DNA from 3 places in the Streptomyces sp. NPDC005898 genome. Region 1 is predicted to be linked to each of the others. Evidence: predicted binding sites of a transcription regulator. Region 1 holds the regulator's gene; each other region holds the start of a gene.
The links. The regulator HrcA, encoded in region 1, represses chaperone genes, less so after heat shock. The targets are predictions, from matches to a motif close to TTNGCACTCNGNNNNNCNGAGTGCNAA.
Positions count from the first base shown of each region.

Region 1 (6,950 bases):
CGGTGGGGTGGGCCGGCGAGAAGGGGCGCCGGGTGTGGTCGGCGGTGCGGGACAATCGACGTATGCCTTCCGCACTGCCCGATGGTGAGCCCATGCCCGAGGACGGGGCGCTGCCCGCGTCCGCCCTGGACGGCGCGACCTCCCGCCCTCTCGGCTTCTACCTGCACGTTCCGTACTGCGCCACGCGCTGCGGCTACTGCGACTTCAACACCTACACCGCGACCGAGCTGCGCGGCTCCGGCGGTGTGCTCGCCTCGCGCGACAACTACGCCGACACCCTGACCGACGAGGTGCGCCTCGCGCGAAAGGTCCTCGGCGACGACCCCCGCCCGGTGCGCACCGTCTTCGTCGGCGGCGGTACGCCGACGCTGCTCGCCGCCCGTGACCTCGTACGGATGCTCGCCGCCGTACGGGACGAGTTCGGGCTCGCGGACGACGCGGAGATCACCACCGAGGCGAACCCGGAGTCGGTCGACGCGGCCTACCTGGCGGAGCTGCGGGAGGGCGGCTTCAACCGGGTCTCGTTCGGCATGCAGAGCGCGCGGCAGCACGTGCTGAAGGTGCTCGACCGCACGCATACGCCCGGGCGGCCCGAGGCGTGCGTCGCAGAGGCGCGGGCGGCCGGCTTCGAGCACGTCAACCTCGACCTGATCTACGGCACGCCGGGGGAGAGCGACGACGACTGGCGGGCCACGCTGGACGCGGCGCTGGGCGCCGGACCTGACCACGTCAGCGCCTACGCCCTGATCGTGGAGGAGGGCACGCAGCTGGCCCGGCGCATCCGGCGCGGCGAGGTGCCGATGACGGACGACGACGTCCACGCCGACCGGTACCTGATCGCCGACGAGGCGCTGAGCGGCGCCGGCTTCGCGTGGTACGAGGTGTCCAACTGGGCCACCTCCGAGGCGGGGCGGTGCCTGCACAACGAGCTGTACTGGCGGGGCGCCGACTGGTGGGGGGCCGGGCCGGGGGCGCACAGCCACGCCGGGGGCGTGCGGTGGTGGAACGTGAAGCACCCCGGGGCGTACGCCGCCGCGCTCGCCGCGGGCAGGTCGCCCGGGGCAGGGCGCGAGGTGCTCTCCGCCGAGGACCGGCGGGTCGAGCGGATCCTGCTTGAGCTGCGGCTGCGCGAGGGCTGCCCGCTCTCGCTGCTGCGGGAGGCCGGTCTGGCGGCATCGCGCAAGGCACTGGCCGATGGCCTGCTGGAGGCCCGCCCCTACGCGGACGGGCGGGCCGTCCTCACGCTCCGGGGCCGGCTGCTGGCGGACGCGGTGGTACGGGACCTGGTCGACTGAGGGGAGCCGTCCCGGCGGCGGAGCCGCCCCCAGGGCAGCGTGACGAAGTCGATGGTCAGTGCAGCGTGACGAAGCCGATGCTCAAGGCAGCGTGACGAAGTCGATCAGCTCCTCCACCCGGCCGAGGAGCGCCGGCTCCAGGTCCTTGTAGCTGCGCACCGAGCCCAGGATCCGCTGCCAGGCCGCACCCGTGTTCGGTGGCCACCCCAGCGCCTCGCACACGCCCGTCTTCCAGTCCCGCCCCCGCGGCACCCGCGGCCACGCCTCGATGCCCACCGAGGCCGGTTTCACCGCCTCCCACACGTCGATGTAGGGGTGGCCCACCACCAGCGCGTGCTCGCCGGTCACCCGCGCCGCGATGCGGGACTCCTTGGACCCGGGGACGAGATGGTCCACCAGGACGCCGAGGCGCGCGTCGGGGCCGGGGGAGAAACCGGCGACGATCGCGGGGAGGTCGTCGATGCCCTCCAGGTACTCCACGACGACGCCCTCCACGCGCAGGTCGTCGCCCCAGACCCGCTCGACCAGTTCCGCGTCGTGCCGGCCCTCGACGTAGATGCGCCCGGCGCGGGCGACCCTGGCCCGCGCCCCGGGGACGGCCACCGAGCCGGACGCGGTGCGCGCGGGGCGTACGGGAGCGGCGGCCGCAGCCGAGGCGGGGCGGACCAGCGTGACCGTCCTGCCCTCCAGGAGGAAGCCCCGCGGCTCCATCGGGAAGACGCGGTGCTTGCCGAAGCGGTCCTCCAGCGTCACCGTCGGCCCCTGCGCCGTCTTCTCGCAGCGGATCACCGCCCCGCAGAACCCGGTACCCACCTCCTCCACCACGAGGCCGGCGTCCGCCGCCACCTCGGGAACGGCCTTCGGCTTCTTCCAGGGAGGCGTCAGGTCGGGCGAGTACAGGCGGCGCTGCGGGCCCGTGGGGCCCTCGGCGGGGTGGCGGCGGGAGACGGGTGGGCGCATTTTCCCGACGATAGGAAGAGAGCGCGGACGGACCGCTACGACACGCCGAATCGGGCCGCCAGTGTGGCGCGCTGCGCACGGACAAAAGCGGCATCCACCACCGCACCGTGCCCCGGCACGTACCGCGCGTCCTCACCGCCCAGCGCGAGCAGCCGGTCCAGCGCCGCCGGCCACCGCCCCGGCACCGCGTCCGGCCCCGCCTGCGGTTCGCCGGACTCCTCGACGAGGTCGCCGCAGAAGACGACCTCCCGCCCGCCGTCCGCCGCGGGCACCAGGACCGCCAGGTCGTGCCCCGAGTGCCCGGGGCCGACGTCGGCGAGCAGGACCTGGCGCCCGCCGAGGTCCAGCGTCCACTCGCCGCACACCAGGTGGTGCGGACGGACCAGGAGGTCGGCGGCCTCCGCCGCGGCCTCGGGGTCCACGCCGTGGCGCACCGCGTCCGCGCGCAGCTCCTCGCGGCCCTCGGCGAGGACCGTCTCGATGCCGACCGCGCCGTACACCTCCACGCCCGCGAACGCCGCCGCCCCGAGGACGTGGTCGAAATGGGGGTGCGTCAACGCGAGATGCGTCACGCGCCGCCCGCCGCCGAGGAGCTCCCTCGCCCGCGTCCGCAGCGCCGCGCCCTCGGCCAGGCTCGACCCCGCCTCGATCATCAGGGCCGCGTCGGCACCGACGACGAGCCCCGCCGTGCAGTCCCACACCGGCAGGCGGCACCGCCCCACACCAGGTGCGAGCCGTTCCCAGCCCGCCGCTTCCCATGCCGGCTCCACATCCATACGGTGACGCTAGCCGGTGCGCGGCCCCTCGGCAGCCTCCGACGAACCCCCGGCGGACCCCCGATGGGCCCCCGGCGGACCAAGGTGGGGTCCGGCCTTGCCGGGCCCGTACCCCACGGCCGTACACTGAGCCTTTGACAAGCTGGCACTCACCCGCGTTGAGTGCCAGAGCGGGGAACACCGCGACGGATGACGGCTGGAGGTGTGCGCGATGCTCAGTGAACGCAGGCTCGAAGTGCTGCGCGCCATCGTCCACGACTATGTCGGGACGGAGGAGCCCGTCGGCTCCAAGGCGCTCACCGAGCGGCACAGTCTCGGCGTCTCCCCGGCCACGGTGCGCAACGACATGGCGGCGCTGGAGGAGGAAGGGTTCATCGCCCAGCCCCACACCAGCGCGGGGCGCATCCCGACCGACAAGGGCTACCGGCTCTTCGTCGACAAGCTCGCCGGCGTCAAGCCGATGACCGCCCCCGAGCGCCGCGCCATCCAGAACTTCCTCGACGGCGCCGTCGACCTCGACGACGTCGTGGGGCGTACGGTGCGGCTGCTCGCGCAGCTGACCCGGCAGGTCGCCGTGGTGCAGTACCCCTCGCTGACGCGCTCGACGGTGCGTCACGTGGAGCTGCTCTCGCTCGCGCCGGCGCGCCTGATGCTCGTACTGATCACCGACACCGGCCGGGTCGAGCAGCGCATGATCGACTGCCCGGCGCCCTTCGGGGAGACGTCGGTGGCCGATCTGCGGGCCCGGCTCAACAGCCGGGTCGCGGGGCGCCGCTTCGCGGACGTGCCGCAGCTGGTGCAGGACCTGCCCGAGGCATTCGAGACCGAGGACCGCGGCACGGTCGCCACGGTCCTCTCCACCCTCCTCGAAACGCTGGTCGAGGAGACCGAGGAACGGCTGATGATCGGCGGAACCGCCAATCTCACCCGCTTCGGACACGACTTCCCCCTCACGATCCGGCCGGTGCTCGAAGCCCTTGAGGAGCAGGTCGTGCTCCTCAAGCTGCTCGGCGAGGCCACGGATTCGGGCATGACCGTACGGATCGGTCATGAGAACGCCCATGAGGGCCTCAGCTCCACCTCCGTGGTCTCGGTCGGCTACGGTTCGGGCAGCGAGGCAGTCGCGAAACTAGGCGTGGTCGGACCGACCCGCATGGACTATCCGGGAACGATGGGAGCAGTACGCGCAGTGGCACGTTACGTCGGACAGATCCTGGCGGAGTCGTAAGTGGCCACGGACTACTACGCCGTACTCGGCGTGCGCCGCGACGCTTCCCAGGACGAGATCAAGAAGGCCTTCCGGAGGCTGGCGCGTGAGCTTCACCCGGATGTGAATCCGGACCCGAAGACTCAGGAGCGCTTCAAGGAGATCAACGCCGCCTACGAGGTGTTGTCGGACCCGCAGAAGAAGCAGGTCTACGACCTCGGCGGCGACCCGCTGTCGCAGGCGGGCGGCGGGGGCGCGGGCGGCTTCGGCGCCGGTGGCTTCGGCAACTTCTCCGACATCATGGACGCGTTCTTCGGGACGGCGTCGCAGCGCGGGCCGCGCTCGCGCACGCGCCGTGGCCAGGACGCCATGATCCGGCTGGAGATCGACCTCGACGAGGCCGCCTTCGGCACCACCAAGGACATCCAGGTCGACACGGCGGTCGTCTGCACGAGCTGCAGCGGCGAGGGTGCCGCGCCGGGCACGTCCGCCCAGACCTGTGACATGTGCCGCGGTCGCGGCGAGGTGTCGCAGGTCACGCGGTCCTTCCTCGGGCAGGTCATGACCTCGCGCCCGTGTCCGCAGTGCCAGGGCTTCGGGACCGTCGTGCCGACGCCCTGCCCGGAGTGCGCCGGGGACGGCCGCATCCGGTCGCGGCGGACGCTGACCGTCAAGATCCCCGCCGGTGTCGACAACGGCACGCGGATCCAGCTCGCGGGCGAGGGCGAGGTCGGCCCCGGCGGCGGCCCCGCCGGCGACCTCTACGTCGAGATCCACGAGCTGCCGCACGCCGTCTTCCAGCGGCGCGGCGACGACCTGCACTGCACGGTCACCATCCCGATGACCGCGGCGGCCCTCGGCACGAAGGTGCCGCTGGAGACGCTGGACGGCGTGGAGGAGATCGACATCCGGCCCGGCACGCAGTCCGGCCAGTCGGTGCCGCTGCACGGGCGCGGTGTCACGCATCTGCGGGGCGGCGGGCGCGGTGACCTCATCGTGCACGTCGAGGTCCTCACGCCGACGAAGCTCGACGCCGAGCAGGAGCGGGTGCTGCGGGAACTCTCCCAGCTGCGTGGCGAGGAGCGGCCCACCGGGCAGTTCCAGCCGGGGCAGCAGGGGTTGTTCTCGCGGTTGAAGGACGCGTTCAACGGGCGGTAGCGCCTGGAGCTGGGTCACTGTGTCCCCGGGTGGTTGTTCCGTGCCCGGGGGCGCCCTGCTTTTCCCGTGCGGGTCGGCTTTTGGTTGCTCGCGCCCCGCGGCGGAGCCGCACGTGTCACAGCCCCGCGCCCCTGATGGGGCTTCCCGTGCGGGTTGTGGGTGGTTGCTCGCGCCGTTCCCCGCGCCCCTTACGGGGTTGCTCGCGCCGTTCCCCGCGCCCCTTACGGGGTTGCTCGCGCCGTTCCTCGTGCCCCTTACGGGGTTCTCGCGTCCCGTGGCGGAGCCCGCGTGTGGCGGGCTCGTGGCCCTTGCGGGGGGCTGTGGGGTGGCGTTCGGTGGGGTGGGTGGGGCATGGCACGATGCTTGTATGTCCTCCGTGCTGACCGAGCTCTGCCGCCATCCGATCGTGCAGGCCCCCATGGCGGGCGGTGCGTCCTGTCCGCGGCTGGCCGCGGCCGTCTCCGAGGCCGGGGGGCTGGGATTCCTCGCCGCCGGGTACAAGACCGCCGACGGGATGTATGAGGAGATCAAGCAGGTCCGGGGGCTGACGTCGCGGCCCTTCGGCGTCAACCTCTTCATGCCGCAGCCCGACACCGCCGACGCCGCCGCGGTCGACGTCTACCGCAGCCAGCTCGCCGGCGAGGCCACCTGGTACGACACCCAGCTCGGCGACCCCGACAGCGGGCGCGACGACGGCTACGACGCCAAGCTCGCCATCCTCCTCGACGACCCCGTGCCGCTCGTCTCCTTCACCTTCGGCTGCCCCACCCGCGACGTCCTGGACTCCTTCGCCCGCGTCGGCACCCTCACCGTCGTCACCGTCACCACGCCCGAGGAGGCGCAGGCCGCCCAGTGGGCCGGCGCCGACGTGGTGTGCGTCCAGGGCGTCGAGGCGGGCGGCCACCAGGGCACCCACCGCGACGACCCCGAGGCCGACGGCGCCGGGATCGGGCTGCTCTCCCTCGTCACGCAGGTCCGCGAGACCGTGCAGATCCCCCTCGTCGCGACCGGCGGCCTGATGCGCGGCGCGCAGATCGCCGCGGTGCTCGCGGCGGGCGCCGACGCGGCGCAGCTCGGCACGGCGTTCCTGGTCACCCCGGAGTCGGGCGCCAACATGCTGCACAAGCAGGCCATGACCAACCCGCTCTTCCTGCGGACCGAGCTGACCCGGGCGTTCTCCGGGCGGCCCGCCCGCGGCCTCGTCAACCGCTTCATGCGCGAGCACGGCCCGTACGCGCCCGCCGCCTACCCCGAGGTGCACCACCTGACCAGCGGCCTGCGCAAGGCCGCCGCGAAGGCCGGGGACGCCCAGGGCATGGCCCTGTGGGCCGGACAGGGCCACCGCCTCGCCCGGGAGCTGCCCGCCGGGCAGCTCGTGGAGGTCCTCGCGGCCGAGCTGGCCGAGGCGAGGGACGCGGCGGCCCGCGAGGACCGGGACGGCACGCCGTGACCGCCCCCGTCTTCGTCGTCGAGCACTTCGACGTGCGCGCCGACGGGCGCTACGTGCTCGAAGGACCCGAGGGGCGGCACGCGGTCTCCGTGAAGCGGCTGCGC
Region 1 covers NZ_JBEXWC010000004.1:205,598-212,547, forward strand. The annotation lists gene hemW (radical SAM family heme chaperone HemW) at 63-1,295, shown strand; gene ABZ385_RS08205 (DUF3097 domain-containing protein) at 1,377-2,255, opposite strand; gene ABZ385_RS08210 (MBL fold metallo-hydrolase) at 2,291-3,025, opposite strand; gene hrcA (heat-inducible transcriptional repressor HrcA) at 3,243-4,259, shown strand; gene dnaJ (molecular chaperone DnaJ) at 4,260-5,396, shown strand; gene ABZ385_RS08225 (nitronate monooxygenase) at 5,764-6,846, shown strand; gene ABZ385_RS08230 (16S rRNA (uracil(1498)-N(3))-methyltransferase) at 6,843-6,950, shown strand, end outside.

Region 2 (6,950 bases), on a different contig from region 1:
CGTCAGTTCGTGGAGCTGGTCCAGGAACCACTGGGCCGGCGGCAGTGCCGTGGAGGCCGCCGCCAGGCGCTTGGTGCGTTCGGCCCGTTCGGCCGGCGGCATGGAGAGGCCGGCGTGCAGCGCCTCGGCCGTGGCGCAGATGTCGTAGGGGTTGACCGGGATCGCGTCCTCGCCCAGTTCCTCGTACGCCCCCGCCTCCCGCGAGAGCACCAGCGCGCACCCCTCGTCGGAGACGACCGGCACCTCCTTCGCGACGAGGTTCATGCCGTCCCGGATGGGGTTGACCAGCGCCACGTCGGCGAGCCGGTAGGCCGCCAGCGAGCGGGCGAAGTCGTCGTCGACGCGCAGCAGCACCGGCGTCCACCCCTCCGTGCCGAACTCCGCGTTGATCTCCTCGGCGACCCGCGAGACCTCCGCGGTGTAGTCGCGGTACACCGCGAGGTCCTGCCGCGAGGGGTAGGCGAAGGCGACGTGCACGACCCGCTCGCGCCACTCGGGGCGGGTCCGCAGCAGCTCCCGGTAGGCCCGCATGCCCCGCACGATGTTCTTGGACAGCTCCGTCCTGTCCACCCGCACGATGGTCTTGCGGCCCTCGCCGACCTGCTCCCGCAGCGCCGCCATCCGCTCCTCGACGTCGTCCCGCCGCGAGCGCTCGCGCAGGAAGTCCGCGTCGGCGCCCAGGCCGTGCACGCCCACCCGCGTCCCGGACGTCCCGCCGAGCAGCCGCACGCAGCACTCCGTGAAGGCGTCCGCCCAGCGTCCTGTCAGGAAGCCGAGCCGGTCGGCGCCGAGCATGCCGCGCAGCACCTGTTCGGCCACGTCGTCCGGCAGCATCCGGAAGTAGTCGGCGGGCGCCCACGGCGTGTGCGAGAAGTGGCCGATCCGCAGGTCGTCGCGGAGTTCGCGCAGCATGCCCGGCACCAGCGTCAGGTGGTAGTCCTGCACGATGACCGCCGCGCCCGGCGCCGCCTCCGCCGCCAGCGCCTCGGCGAACGCCCGGTTGTACGTCTCGTACGCCTCCCACTGGGCGCGGAACTCGGGGCCGAAGGCCGGCTCCAGGGGCGTCTGGTAGAGCATGTGGTGCACGAACCACAGGACCGAGTTGGCGATGCCGTTGTACGCCGCCGTGTGCACGCCCTCGCGGGAGCCCGCGTCGATGTCGAGCATCCGGACGCCCGGCTCGGCGACGCCGCGCCGCACCGCCTCCCGGTCGCCCTCGCCGAGCGCCGCGCACACCCACAGGGCGGCGGGATCCTCGGGGGAGTCGCCGATGGCGCTCAGTCCGGAGACCAGGCCGCCGCCGCCGCGCCTGGCGGTCAGCTCCCCGTCCTCTCCGACGGTGTACGAGACGGGGCCGCGGTTGGACGCGACGAGTACCTGCGCTGCTGCTGTTCGGGGCTCGGGGACCATGTGGCCAAACGTAGCCCGTACCGGGCCCGGGCAAACGTGCGAGCGCCCGACGGTCACGCCACGCGGCGGTGCGCGTACTCCGCGATGCCGGCCATCGGCGGCCGCTCCTGGGTGTCCACCGCGTACGTCCGCGGCTCGAAGCCCCCCTCCCCCCGCTCGAACTGCGTCAGCTCGGGGCGTACGAGGTGGCCGCGCGCGAGCCGCACCTGCGCCGTGCGGTAGATGGCCGCCGCCATCCGGCCGAGGGCCTGCCCGTCCTGATGGCGGTGCTTGCGCACGCCGACGTCCACCTGCGCGAGCGCGTCCAGGCCCACCGTGTGCAGGGCGTCGACGAGCAGGCCCAGCTCCACCCCGTACCCGACGGGGAACGGCAGCCGCTCCAGGAGCGACCTGCGGGCCGCGTACTCGCCGCCGAGCGGCTGCACGAAGCCGGCGAGCCGCGGCCAGTGCATGTTCAGCAGCGGCCGCGCCATCAGCTCGGTGACCCGGCCGCCCTGGCCCGCGGCCTCCCCCAAGGGGCGGTCGTACATCGCCTTGACGAAGGCCACGTCGGGGTCGGTGAGCAGCGGGCCCACGATCCCCGAGACGAAGTCGGCGGAGAACTCCCGCAGATCGGCGTCGACGAACGCGACGACGTCCCCGCCGGTCACGAGCAGCGAGCGCCACAGCACCTCGCCCTTGCCGGGCAGCGGCGCGAGGCGCGGCAGTATCTCGTCGCGGTGGACGACCTTCGCGCCCGCCTCCCGCGCCACCTGCGCCGTGCGGTCCGTCGACCCGGAGTCGATCACCACCAGCTCGTCGACCAGCGGTGTCCGCTCGATCAGCTCGCGGCGGATCTCGGAGACGATCGCGCCGACCGTCTCCTGCTCGTCCAGCGCGGGCAGGACGACGCTCACCGAGGTGCCGGACGCGCGCTTGGCGGCGGCCAGCCGTTCCAGCGGGCGGTCGGCCACCGACCAGGAACGCCCGCTCAGCCAGCGCTCGACCTCTTCCAGCACGGTCAGAGTCCTCTCCAGTCATCCGTCATACGGCCCGTCATGTGATCCATCTCGCGGTTCGGACGACTATCTCAAGGGTCCGGGCCGTCGGTTACAGTCTTGAACAACGCCGGTCGCCGCCGCATGTCGGGGTCGCCGCGTGAGATCGACAACTGAAACCCACAATCGAATACCGCTCATCCAGAGGGGCAGAGGGATACGGCCCGTTGAAGCCCCGGCAACCCTCCCGCCGACCGCGAGGTCACGGTGGGGAAGGTGCCAATTCCGTCTCGCGGCGAGATGCGCCGCGAGGAAGATGAGGAGAAAGGGCCTCGCCTCCATGGCTGTGCAGACCGTCGCCACCGAGAACACCGCGACCTCCACCACCTCCGGGACTTCCGACCCCGCCGCGACCGTTGATCTCGGTCCCGCCTCGGGCCTCTCCTGCCGGGAATGCGGCACCACCTTCCCGCTCGGCCCGATCTTCGCCTGCGTCGAGTGTTTCGGCCCCCTCGAAGTGGCCTACGACCTTCCCCTCGGCGACCCCGAGGCGCTGCGCGCGCGGATCGAGGCGGGCCCCGCCAACATCTGGCGCTACGCCCCGCTGCTCCCCGTGCCCGCCGACGTCGCCGACAAGCCGAACCTCAACCCCGGCTGGACCAAGCTCGTCAAGGCCGACAACCTCGCGCGTGAACTGGGTGTCCAACAGGGCAAGTTGTTCGTCAAGGACGACTCCGGGAACCCCACGCACTCGTTCAAGGACCGGGTCGTCGCGCAGGCGCTCGAAGCGGCGCGCGCCTTCGGCTTCACCACCTTGTCCTGCTCCTCCACCGGCAACCTCGCGGGCGCCGTCGGCGCCGCCGCCGCCCGGGCCGGCTTCCGCTCCTGCGTGTTCATCCCGCACGACCTGGAGCAGGGCAAGGTCGTCATGGCCGCGGTCTACGGCGGCGAGCTGGTCGGCATCGAGGGCAACTACGACGACGTGAACCGCTTCTGCTCCGAGCTGATCGGCGATCCGCTGGGCGAGGGCTGGGGCTTCGTCAACGTCAATCTGCGGCCGTACTACGGCGAGGGCTCCAAGACCCTCGCGTACGAGATCTGCGAGCAGCTCGGCTGGGAGCTGCCGGACCAGCTGGTCATCCCGATCGCCTCCGGCTCCCAGCTCACGAAGATCGACAAGGGTCTGAAGGAGCTGATCGCGCTCGGTCTCGTCGCCGACAAGCCCTACAAGATCTTCGGCGCCCAGGCGGAGGGCTGCTCGCCGGTGTCGGCCGCGTTCAAGGCCGGTCACGACGTCGTGCGCCCCCAGAAGCCGAACACCATCGCCAAGTCCCTCGCCATCGGCAACCCCGCCGACGGGCCGTACGTGCTCGACATCGCGCGGCGCACGGGCGGCGCCGTCGAGGACGTGAACGACGAGCAGGTCGTCGACGCGATCAAGCTGCTCGCGCGGACCGAGGGCATCTTCGCGGAGACCGCCGGCGGTGTGACGGTGGGCGTCACGAAGAAGCTGGTCGAGGCGGGGCTCATCGACCCCTCCCTGACCACGGTGGTGCTCAACACCGGGGACGGCCTGAAGACGCTGGACGCCGTCGCCGAGACCTCGCAGGCCACCGCGACGATCAAGCCGAGCCTGGAGGCGTTCCGTTCGGCGGGCCTGGCCGGTTAGTCACCGCAGGGCCTTGGGTTCAGTCACCGCAGGGCCCTGAGTTTTCCCCCTTCGCGCCCCCGACGGGCGCCCCTTTGAGCTACCGAGGTGAACCCCATGAGCGTGAACGTCCGCATTCCCACCATCCTTCGCACCTACACCGGCGGCAAGGCCGAGGTGGCCGCCGAGGGGGCGACCCTGGGTGAGGTCATCGCCGACCTGGAGAAGAACCACACCGGCATCGCCGCCCGCGTCCTGGACGACCAGGGCAAGCTGCGCCGCTTCGTCAACGTGTACGTGAACGACGACGACGTCCGCTTCGAGCAGGGCCTGGAGACGGCCACCCCGGACGGCGCCGGCGTGTCGATCATTCCGGCCGTCGCAGGCGGATGACGCGATTTCGCAAGTTCCCTGCATAACCCGAATTGCCCTCTCCCGCGGACAAGCGGAGGGGGCAATTCTGCATGGTTGAGAGCGGTACAGTTGGGGAAGCTGCTTCGCCGTTTGTGCCGAGCGCATATACGAAGTCCGGCCGCTGCCGACAAGAAGTAGCCAAAGCACGTCGCCCTTTCGAGCCTTGTACGGCTTTTGCCCGGCCCGACTTGCCCCGACTTTGGCAAATTCTCCACATATTACCGATCAGGCGTGCCCGGATTTCTCGTCCGATTGACCTGTTGCAGAGGGCAGTTGGACAGATACATTCAGCGGCGGTCGACGCGTTCCGGCGCACACCCCCATATCAGTGGGGGGTGAGGTCTGACCCGGGTCCGCGAAGTGCGGTCCTGTGCAAGGGCCAGTAATAGGGGAGTTAGGCATGGCTCAGGGCACCGTCAAGTGGTTCAACGCGGAGAAGGGGTACGGCTTCATCGCGGTCGACGGTGGTGCGGATGTTTTCGTCCACTACAGCGCGATCCAGATGGACGGCTACCGCACCCTTGAAGAAGGTCAGCGAGTCGAGTTCGAGATCTCGCAGGGCCAGAAGGGTCCGCAGGCGGACATGGTCAAGCTCGCCGTCTAGCTCGGCGCGATCGACCACCGAAGCAAGTATCGCGAGGGGCTCGCATCCCACCAGGGGTGCGGGCCCCTCGCGCGTGCCCGGTTCCCGCCAGGCGTGCCAGGCGTGCCAGGCGCGCGGGCCCCTCGTGTGCGCCCGGCTCCGCGCGGGTATGCCCCCCGGGATCCCCCGGCGCACCTCGCCGAAGCGGCACGGGACTCTACGGGATCCGGGAGAGGCGCTTGCACTCGCAGGGGTCGAGTGCTAATCATTGGGCTTAGCACTCTCCCAGTGAGAGTGACAGAACTTGGATCGGGTCGGTGAGGTCCGCGGGCCGCGTGGGGCAAGGAACCACACGGTGCGCAGTCCGTCCGTCGCGGGCACCAGCACGGTCCGTTTGCGTTTCCACCCCTGTCCGGGAGGACCACTTCACATGGCCAAGATCATCGCGTTCGACGAGGAGGCACGGCGCGGCCTCGAGCGCGGCATGAACCAGCTCGCCGACGCCGTCAAGGTGACCCTGGGCCCCAAGGGTCGCAACGTCGTCCTCGAGAAGAAGTGGGGCGCCCCCACGATCACCAACGATGGTGTGTCCATCGCCAAGGAGATCGAGCTCGAGGACCCGTACGAGAAGATCGGCGCCGAGCTGGTCAAGGAGGTCGCGAAGAAGACGGACGACGTCGCCGGTGACGGCACGACGACCGCGACCGTCCTGGCCCAGGCCCTGGTGCGCGAGGGTCTGCGCAACGTGGCCGCCGGCGCCAACCCGATGGCCCTCAAGCGCGGCATCGAGAAGGCCGTCGAGGCCGTCTCCGGTGCCCTCCTTGAGCAGGCGAAGGATGTCGAGACCAAGGAGCAGATCGCTTCGACGGCCTCCATCTCCGCCGCCGACACCCAGATCGGCGAGCTGATCGCCGAGGCCATGGACAAGGTCGGCAAGGAAGGCGTCATCACTGTCGAGGAGTCCCAGACCTTCGGTCTGGAGCTGGAGCTCACCGAGGGTATGCGCTTCGACAAGGGCTACATCTCGGCGTACTTCGCCACTGACATGGAGCGTATGGAGGCGTCGCTCGACGACCCGTACATCCTGATCGTCAACTCCAAGATCTCCAACGTGAAGGACCTCCTTCCGCTGCTGGAGAAGGTCATGCAGTCGGGCAAGCCGCTGCTGATCATCGCGGAGGACGTCGAGGGCGAGGCGCTGTCCACGCTCGTCGTCAACAAGATCCGCGGCACCTTCAAGTCCGTCGCCGTCAAGGCCCCGGGCTTCGGTGACCGCCGCAAGGCCATGCTCGGCGACATCGCCATCCTCACCGGTGGCACCGTCATCTCCGAGGAGGTCGGCCTCAAGCTGGAGAACGCCGGTCTCGACCTGCTCGGCCGCGCCCGCAAGGTCGTCATCACCAAGGACGAGACGACCATCGTCGACGGCGCCGGTGACAGCGACCAGGTCCAGGGCCGCGTCAACCAGATCCGCGCCGAGATCGAGAACAGCGACTCCGACTACGACCGCGAGAAGCTCCAGGAGCGCCTGGCGAAGCTCGCGGGCGGCGTGGCCGTCATCAAGGCCGGTGCCGCGACCGAGGTCGAGCTGAAGGAGCGCAAGCACCGCATCGAGGACGCCGTTCGCAACGCGAAGGCGGCCGTCGAGGAGGGCATCGTCGCCGGTGGTGGCGTGGCGCTCATCCAGGCCTCCGCGGTCTTCGAGAAGCTTGAGCTGGACGGCGACGAGGCCACCGGTGCCGCTGCCGTGAAGCTGGCCCTCGAGGCCCCGCTGAAGCAGATCGCCGTCAACGCCGGCCTTGAGGGTGGCGTCATCGTCGAGAAGGTGCGCAACCTGCCCATCGGTCACGGTCTGAACGCCGCGACGGGTGAGTACGTCGACATGATCGCCGAGGGCATCCTCGACCCGGCGAAGGTG
Region 2 covers NZ_JBEXWC010000042.1:4,538-11,487, forward strand. The annotation lists gene ABZ385_RS32155 (trehalose-6-phosphate synthase) at 1-1,410, opposite strand, end outside; gene ABZ385_RS32160 (glucosyl-3-phosphoglycerate synthase) at 1,464-2,408, opposite strand; SAM riboswitch class I at 2,582-2,710, shown strand; gene thrC (threonine synthase) at 2,704-4,056, shown strand; gene ABZ385_RS32170 (ubiquitin-like small modifier protein 1) at 4,153-4,428, shown strand; gene ABZ385_RS32175 (cold-shock protein) at 4,850-5,053, shown strand; gene groL (chaperonin GroEL) at 5,463-6,950, shown strand, end outside.
Region 2: the regulator HrcA is predicted to act here: its motif matches at 5,307-5,333, upstream of groL (chaperonin GroEL).

Region 3 (6,950 bases), on a different contig from region 1:
GACGAGCCGGACCCGGCCCGCGCGCAGGCCCGCGATGGCGGCCACCTCCTCCTCCGCGGCGGTGAGGCCCGCGAGGATGCCCGCGGCGTGCCGCACCAGCGCCTCGCCCGCCTGAGTCAGGCGCATCTCGCGGCCGGTGCGGATCAGCAGCGGCGTACCGGTGGACGATTCGAGGGCCTTCATCTGCTGGCTCACGGCGGGCTGGGTGCAGCCGAGCTCGCGGGCCGCGGCGGAGAAGGAGCCGGTGGCGGCCACGGCGCGCAGGACACGGAGGTGACGGGCCTCGATCATGCTTCGAGCATAAGCGTTGCTTGGGCCCGGCGTGAAATATCACCTCGCGCCTTTGGGTGGCGCTCGCCCGATCCGCGGGCGCGCGGGTACGGCGCGCGGTCTCGTGACCCGGGGTCATGGCGTGCGGCCGGCCCGGCGGTGGCCGAATCTCACTAGCCTTGGTCCATGACTACGGCTCTGATTACGGGATCAACCGCCGGCATCGGCGCCGCCTTCGCGCGCCGCCTCGCCGGTGACGGCCACAACCTCGTCCTGGTGGCGCGTGACACCAAGCGGCTGCGCGAACAGGCGACCGAGCTGCACGACCGGCACGGCATCGAGGCGGAGGTGCTCACCGCGGACCTGTCGACGGACAGCGGCATCGAAGCCGTCGAGAAGCGGCTCTCCGACCGCAGGGACGCCGTCGACCTGCTGATCAACAACGCCGGGTTCGGCAACAAGGGCCGGTACCTGGAAGTGGCGATGGCCGACGAGCTGACCATGCTCAAGGTGCACTGCGAGGCGGTGCTCCGGCTGACGTCGGCGGCCGCGGAGTCGATGCGGGAGCGGGGCCGGGGCGGAGTGGTGAACGTCGCGTCGGTGGCGGCGTTCGTACCGCGCGGGACGTACGGCGCCTCGAAGGCGTGGGTCGTGCAGTTCACCCAGGGCGCGGCGAAGGACCTGGCGGGCAGCGGGGTGCGGCTGATGGCGCTGTGCCCCGGCTTCGTCCGTACGGAGTTCCACGAGCGGGCCGGGATGGGGACGTCCAACATCCCCGACTGGATGTGGCTCGACGCGGACAAGCTGGTGGCGGCGGGGCTCGCCGACCTGGCGCGGGGGCGGACCGTCTCCGTGCCCGATCCGCGCTACAAGGCCCTGATGGGCCTCGTGAAGGTGACGCCGAGGTCCCTTCTGGGTGGCGTCACGTCCCGCACGGGCCGCAAGTACGGGCCTCAATAGGGTCTTGTTTCCGGGCCCTCGCGTCTGCCGGGCCGGTGTGTGTTCACCGGCTGCGGGCCGTGGTCCGTCCTCGCGCAGTTCCCCGCGCCCCTTCCAGGGGCGCTACACCTGACGCCGTTCAGGGGCGCGGGGAACTGCGCGACCGGCCAGGAACAGGCCCGCACCCGGCGAAGTCGGCGCAACCCGGCAGACGCGTCCCGGAAAAGGCCGAGGCCCGGCTCCCCCTGGGCGACAAGGGGAGTCGGGCCTCGGCGCTCAGCGAGAGCGCAGGTCAGTGCGAGTGACCGTGGCCGTGGCCGTGGCCCGCGTCGCCCTCGTCCTCGGCCGGCTTCTCGACGACGAGCGTCTCGGTCGTCAGCAGCAGCGAGGCGATGGACGCGGCGTTCTCCAGCGCGGAGCGCGTGACCTTGACCGGGTCGATGACGCCGGCCTTGACCAGGTCGCCGTACTCGCCGGTCGCGGCGTTGAAGCCGAAGCCCTTGTCCAGCTCGGCGACCTTGGAGGTGATGACGTAACCCTCCAGGCCGGCGTTCTCGGCGATCCAGCGCAGCGGCTCGACGGCGGCGCGGCGCACGACGGCGACACCGGTGGCCTCGTCGCCCTCCTTGCCGAGGTTGCCCTCGAGGACCTTCACGGCGTGGACGAGCGCGGAGCCACCACCGGAGACGATGCCCTCCTCGACCGCGGCGCGGGTCGCGGAGATGGCGTCCTCCAGACGGTGCTTCTTCTCCTTCAGCTCCACCTCGGTGGCGGCGCCGACCTTGATGACGCACACGCCGCCGGCCAGCTTCGCGAGGCGCTCCTGGAGCTTCTCGCGGTCCCAGTCGGAGTCCGTGGCCTCGATCTCGGCCTTGATCTGGTTGACGCGGCCCTCGACGTCGGCCTTGTTGCCGCCGCCGTCGACGATCGTGGTGTCGTCCTTGGTGATGGTGACGCGGCGGGCGGTGCCGAGCACGTCCAGGCCGACCTGGTCGAGCTTGAGGCCGACCTCTTCGGCGATGACGGTGGCACCGGTGAGGGTGGCCATGTCGCCGAGCATCGCCTTGCGGCGGTCGCCGAAGCCGGGGGCCTTCACCGCGACGGCGTTGAAGGTGCCGCGGATCTTGTTCACGACCAGGGTCGACAGGGCCTCGCCCTCGACGTCCTCGGCGATGATCAGGAGCGGCTTCGAGGAGTTGGCCTGGATGACCTTCTCCAGCAGCGGCAGCATGTCCTGGATGGAGGAGATCTTGCCCTGGTGGATCAGGATGTACGGGTCGTCGAGGACGGCCTCCATACGCTCCTGGTCGGACACCATGTACGGCGACAGGTAGCCCTTGTCGAAGGCCATGCCCTCGGTGAAGTCGAGCTCCAGGCCGAAGGTGTTGGACTCCTCGACGGTGATGACACCGTCCTTGCCGACCTTGTCCATCGCCTCGGCGATGAGCTCGCCGACCTGCGGGTCCTGGGCGGACAGACCGGCGACGGCCGCGATGTCGGCCTTGTCGTCGATCGGACGGGCGGTGGCGAGGAGCTCCTCGGAGACGGCCTTGACGGCGGCGTCGATGCCCTTCTTCAGGGCGGCCGGGGAGGCGCCGGCGGCGACGTTGCGCAGGCCTTCCTTGACCAGGGCCTGGGCGAGCACGGTGGCGGTGGTGGTGCCGTCACCAGCGATGTCGTTGGTCTTGGTCGCCACCTCCTTCACCAGCTGGGCGCCGAGGTTCTCGTACGGGTCCTCGACCTCTACCTCACGGGCGATGGTGACGCCGTCGTTGGTGATGGTCGGGGCGCCGAACTTCTTGTCGATGACGACGTTGCGGCCGCGGGGGCCGATCGTCACCTTGACCGTGTCGGCAAGCTTGTTGACGCCGCGCTCAAGGGCGCGACGGGCGTCCTCGTCGAACTTCAGGATCTTCGCCATGGGAGCGATTCAGCCCTCTCGAAAACTCGGGTTAACGAGCCGCGCCCCTCGCCGCCCGGCAATCAGCGGGGTGACCAGGGGCGCAGCTCAAAGCAAATCTGCTGGTGAAGCAGGTGAAGCGGGTGAACTACTTCTCGACGATCGCGAGCACGTCGCGGGCCGAGAGGACGAGGTACTCCTCGCCGTTGTACTTCACCTCGGTGCCGCCGTACTTGCTGTACAGCACGATGTCGCCGGTCTTCACGTCGAGCGGCAGGCGCTCGCCGTTCTCGAAGCGGCCCGGGCCCACGGCCAGGACGACGCCCTCCTGGGGCTTCTCCTTGGCGGTGTCCGGAATGACCAGGCCGGAGGCCGTGGTCTGCTCGGCGTCGAGCGGCTGGACCACAATGCGGTCCTCGAGCGGCTTGATGGCAACCTTGGAGCTGGTGGTCGTCACGTTCCGGTCTCCCCCTTCGGAGATCTCACGGGGTTAACAGTCTGAGGTGTGGCGACCAGGTGGATCCGTCGTCGCGGGTGCCGGACCTGCCCGTCGCTGTTGGCACTCTCCAACGGGGAGTGCCAGAAGCGAGACTAGGACGGCGATTAGCACTCGGTCAAGCGGAGTGCCAATCCACTGCGCGGCGCTTTACGGGGACGGGGCGCTCCCCGGCCCCGGGGGCAGGGGTGTGGCCCTGTCCGGACAACGTGCTGCGCGGCCCCGAAGTTCCTCCGACGGCTCGGCGCGTCGACGGGGCGCGCCCGTGCGCTCGGCGCGGGGCGGCTCCGGAGCGCCGGTGCGGGGCATCCCCGTACGCCCGGCGCGGGGCGGCATCGGATCGCCGGGGCGGGGCCGCCCGCAGTGGTCGGCGCCCGGGTCGCCCGTGCTCCCCCGGCCGCGCGGAGGCATCTTCTCGGCGGCTTTCCTGCCCAGGCGTTCGATCGGGTCCACCGACTCCGCGCAGGACACCAGCGTCGCGGGCGCGAGTACTCCGCACAGCAGGGCCCCCACGAGGAGGCGGCGGCGCACCCGCGCCCGCCGGGTCACAGGTAGTCCTCCAGCCTGGCCACCGCGTAGCCCTTGGCCGTGACCGTCTTCATGGCCCGGCGGACCATGTCGGGCATGGTGCCCTTCCAGTCCTCGCGGCCCCGGAAGTGGGTGAGGAGGATGTCGCCGGGGTGCAGGTCGCGGTCCCACTCGCGGTAGTCCATGCGGTCGGTGAAGACCTCCGCGTTCCACAGCGGCACCGCCTTGATGCCGCAGGACTTGGCGGCGCGCAGCGTGTCCCGGTTGTAGTTGCCGTACGGCGGCCGGAAGAGTTCCGGCCGCTTGCCGTAGCGCTTCTCGATGACGTCCTGCATGCCGCAGATCTCGCGGCGCTGGCGTGCGTAGGAGAGTCCTGGCATGTAGCGGTGGTTGAGGGTGTGGTTGTTCAGGGAGACCCCGCGGTCGCGCATCTTCGTGAAGTAGCCGTAGTCCTCCTTGACGAGGTAGTCGCTGAGGAAGGCGGTGTACGGAATCCGCAGGTCGCTCATCATCCGCAGGAACGCCGGGTCCTTCTCGGCGCCGTCGTCGATGGTCAGGAAGACGACCTTCTTCTTGGTCGGGATCGTCGTGAAGACCGGCGGCAGCTTCGACTGCCCCTTGACCTCGAAGCCCCGGCGGGTCTTGAGCCGCGGCTTGGTCGCGGGCGGGGCGGGCGCGGTCAGCGGGGTCCTCGCCAGGCCCCAGCGCTGGGCGGCCGTGACCCGGGCGGCATGGGCGGCGCCGAGTTGCTGGGCGTAGGAGTGCAGGGCCCGGGCGGGCGGCGCCTGGAGCGGCTGCTGGCCGTGAGCGGGCCGCACGGCATCGGATCCGCCCCCGGAGGCGCAGCCGGAGGCGATCGCCGTGACGGTCAGCGCCGCGAGCGCGACACGCGACCGATTCTTCCGCCTTACGGCGCATTCTTCGTTTTGTCGTACGAGTTGCATGGCGCCGGATCCTCGCAGCCCGGGGCCCGCTTCCCGGGCCGACACCGCCGCCCGCCGCGCACCATCCACCGACTGGCCCACAATGGGGCGGGTGAACGACCCGAACACGCCGCCCGGACCCGACGCCAGCGCTGCCACCGCTGCCCCCGCCATCGGCGACACCGGCCCCGGCGACCCGCTCGCCGCCTTCGCCGCCCTGCGCACCGAGGCGGGCCGGGCCCTGCTCGCCGAGGTCCGGGACGTCGAGCCCGCGCAGGAGCTGGCCGCCGCCACCCGGCTGCGCCGCGAGCACCCGGCGCCGCTGGTCTCCGCCGCCCTCGCCCAGGCCCGCCTGCGCCGGCGGGCGGCGGCGAAGTTCGGCGCCGAGGACGCGGCCCGGATGTTCTTCACGCCCAACGGCGTCGAGCAGTCCACCCGCGCCTCCGTCGCCGCGCACCGCGCCGCGCGCTTCAAGGCGCTGGGCGTGCGCTCCCTGGCCGACCTCTGCTGCGGCATCGGCGGTGACGCCATCGCCCTGGCGCGGGCCGGCATCTCGGTCCTCGCCGTCGACCGGGACCCGCTGACCTGCGCCGTCGCCCGCGCCAACGCGGAGGTACTCGGGCTCGCCGACCTCATCGAGGTGCGCGAGGCCGATGTCACGGACGTGGACACAGCGGCGTACGACGCGGTGTTCGTGGACCCGGCGCGCCGCTCCTCCAAGCGTGGCCGCATCTTCGACCCGGAGTCCTACTCCCCGCCGCTGTCCTGGGCCGTCCGGACGGCGCTCGGGGCCCCGCGCGCCGCCCTGAAGATCGCCCCCGGCATCCCGCACGAGGCGATTCCCGCCGAGGCGGCGGCCGAGTGGATCTCGGACGGCGGCGACGTCAAGGAGGCGGTGCTGTGGTTCGGCACGGACGCGCCCGCCTCGCACCGCGCGACGCTCCTGCCGCGGAACGTCTCGCTGTGGAGCCCGCTGGCCACGCTGCTGCCCGACCCCGAGGTGCGGCCCGTGGGGCGGTACCTGTACGAGCCCGACGGCGCCGTCATCCGCGCGCACCTGGTCGCCGAGGTCGCGGCCCGGGTCGAGGGCGGACTGATCGACGCGACCATCGCGTACGTCACGTCCGACGCGCTGCACGCGACCCCCTACGCGGCGGCGTACGAGATCACCGATCAGCTCCCGTTCGGCGTGAAGAAGCTGAAGGCCCTGCTGCGGGAGCGGGAGGTCGGCGTCCTGACGGTGAAGAAGCGGGGCTCGGCGGTGGAGCCGGAGGAACTGCGCCGCAAGGTGAAGCCGCAGGGCAAGAACGCGGCGACGGTCTTCCTCACGCGGGTGGCGGGCGCCCCGGCCATGCTGATCGGCCACCCGGTGCCCACCGACTGAGCGGCGCCGGCCGAGGGCCGACCGGGGCGCGGTTTCCCCGCACCCCTTCGGCCCCCTCTGGCAGGCTCACGCCATGCCTTTCGACCACAACGACCACTACCACCGGCTGCTCCTGCGCGCGCTGCCACCGGGCGGCCGCACCGCCCTCGACGTCGGCTGCGGCACCGGCCGTTTCGCCCGGCGCCTCGCCGCAGGCGGCTACACGGTCGACGCGCTCGATCCGTCCGCCGAGGTCATCGCCGAGGCCCGGGCGCTGGGCGGCGGACCCCGGTTCCAGCGGGCGGACGTGACCGAAGGGGACCTGCCCGAGGGGCATTACGACGTCATCACCTGCCTGGCGAGCCTGCACCACATGCCGTTCGCCACCGTCACCCGGCTGCGCGACGCCCTCGCGCCCGGCGGCACCCTGCTCGTCCTCGGCTGCTACGCCGGGATGACGTGGTGGGACCTCGCGGCGTCGCCCGCCAACGCCGTGGCACGGCTGGCGGTGTACACGGGCGAACGCCTGCG
Region 3 covers NZ_JBEXWC010000008.1:41,855-48,804, forward strand. The annotation lists gene ABZ385_RS13430 (LysR family transcriptional regulator) at 1-291, opposite strand, end outside; gene ABZ385_RS13435 (SDR family oxidoreductase) at 457-1,230, shown strand; gene groL (chaperonin GroEL) at 1,502-3,130, opposite strand; gene groES (co-chaperone GroES) at 3,258-3,566, opposite strand; gene ABZ385_RS13450 (polysaccharide deacetylase family protein) at 4,151-5,077, opposite strand; gene ABZ385_RS13455 (methyltransferase domain-containing protein) at 5,160-6,440, shown strand; gene ABZ385_RS13460 (class I SAM-dependent methyltransferase) at 6,514-6,950, shown strand, end outside.
Region 3: the regulator HrcA is predicted to act here: its motif matches at 3,713-3,739, upstream of groES (co-chaperone GroES).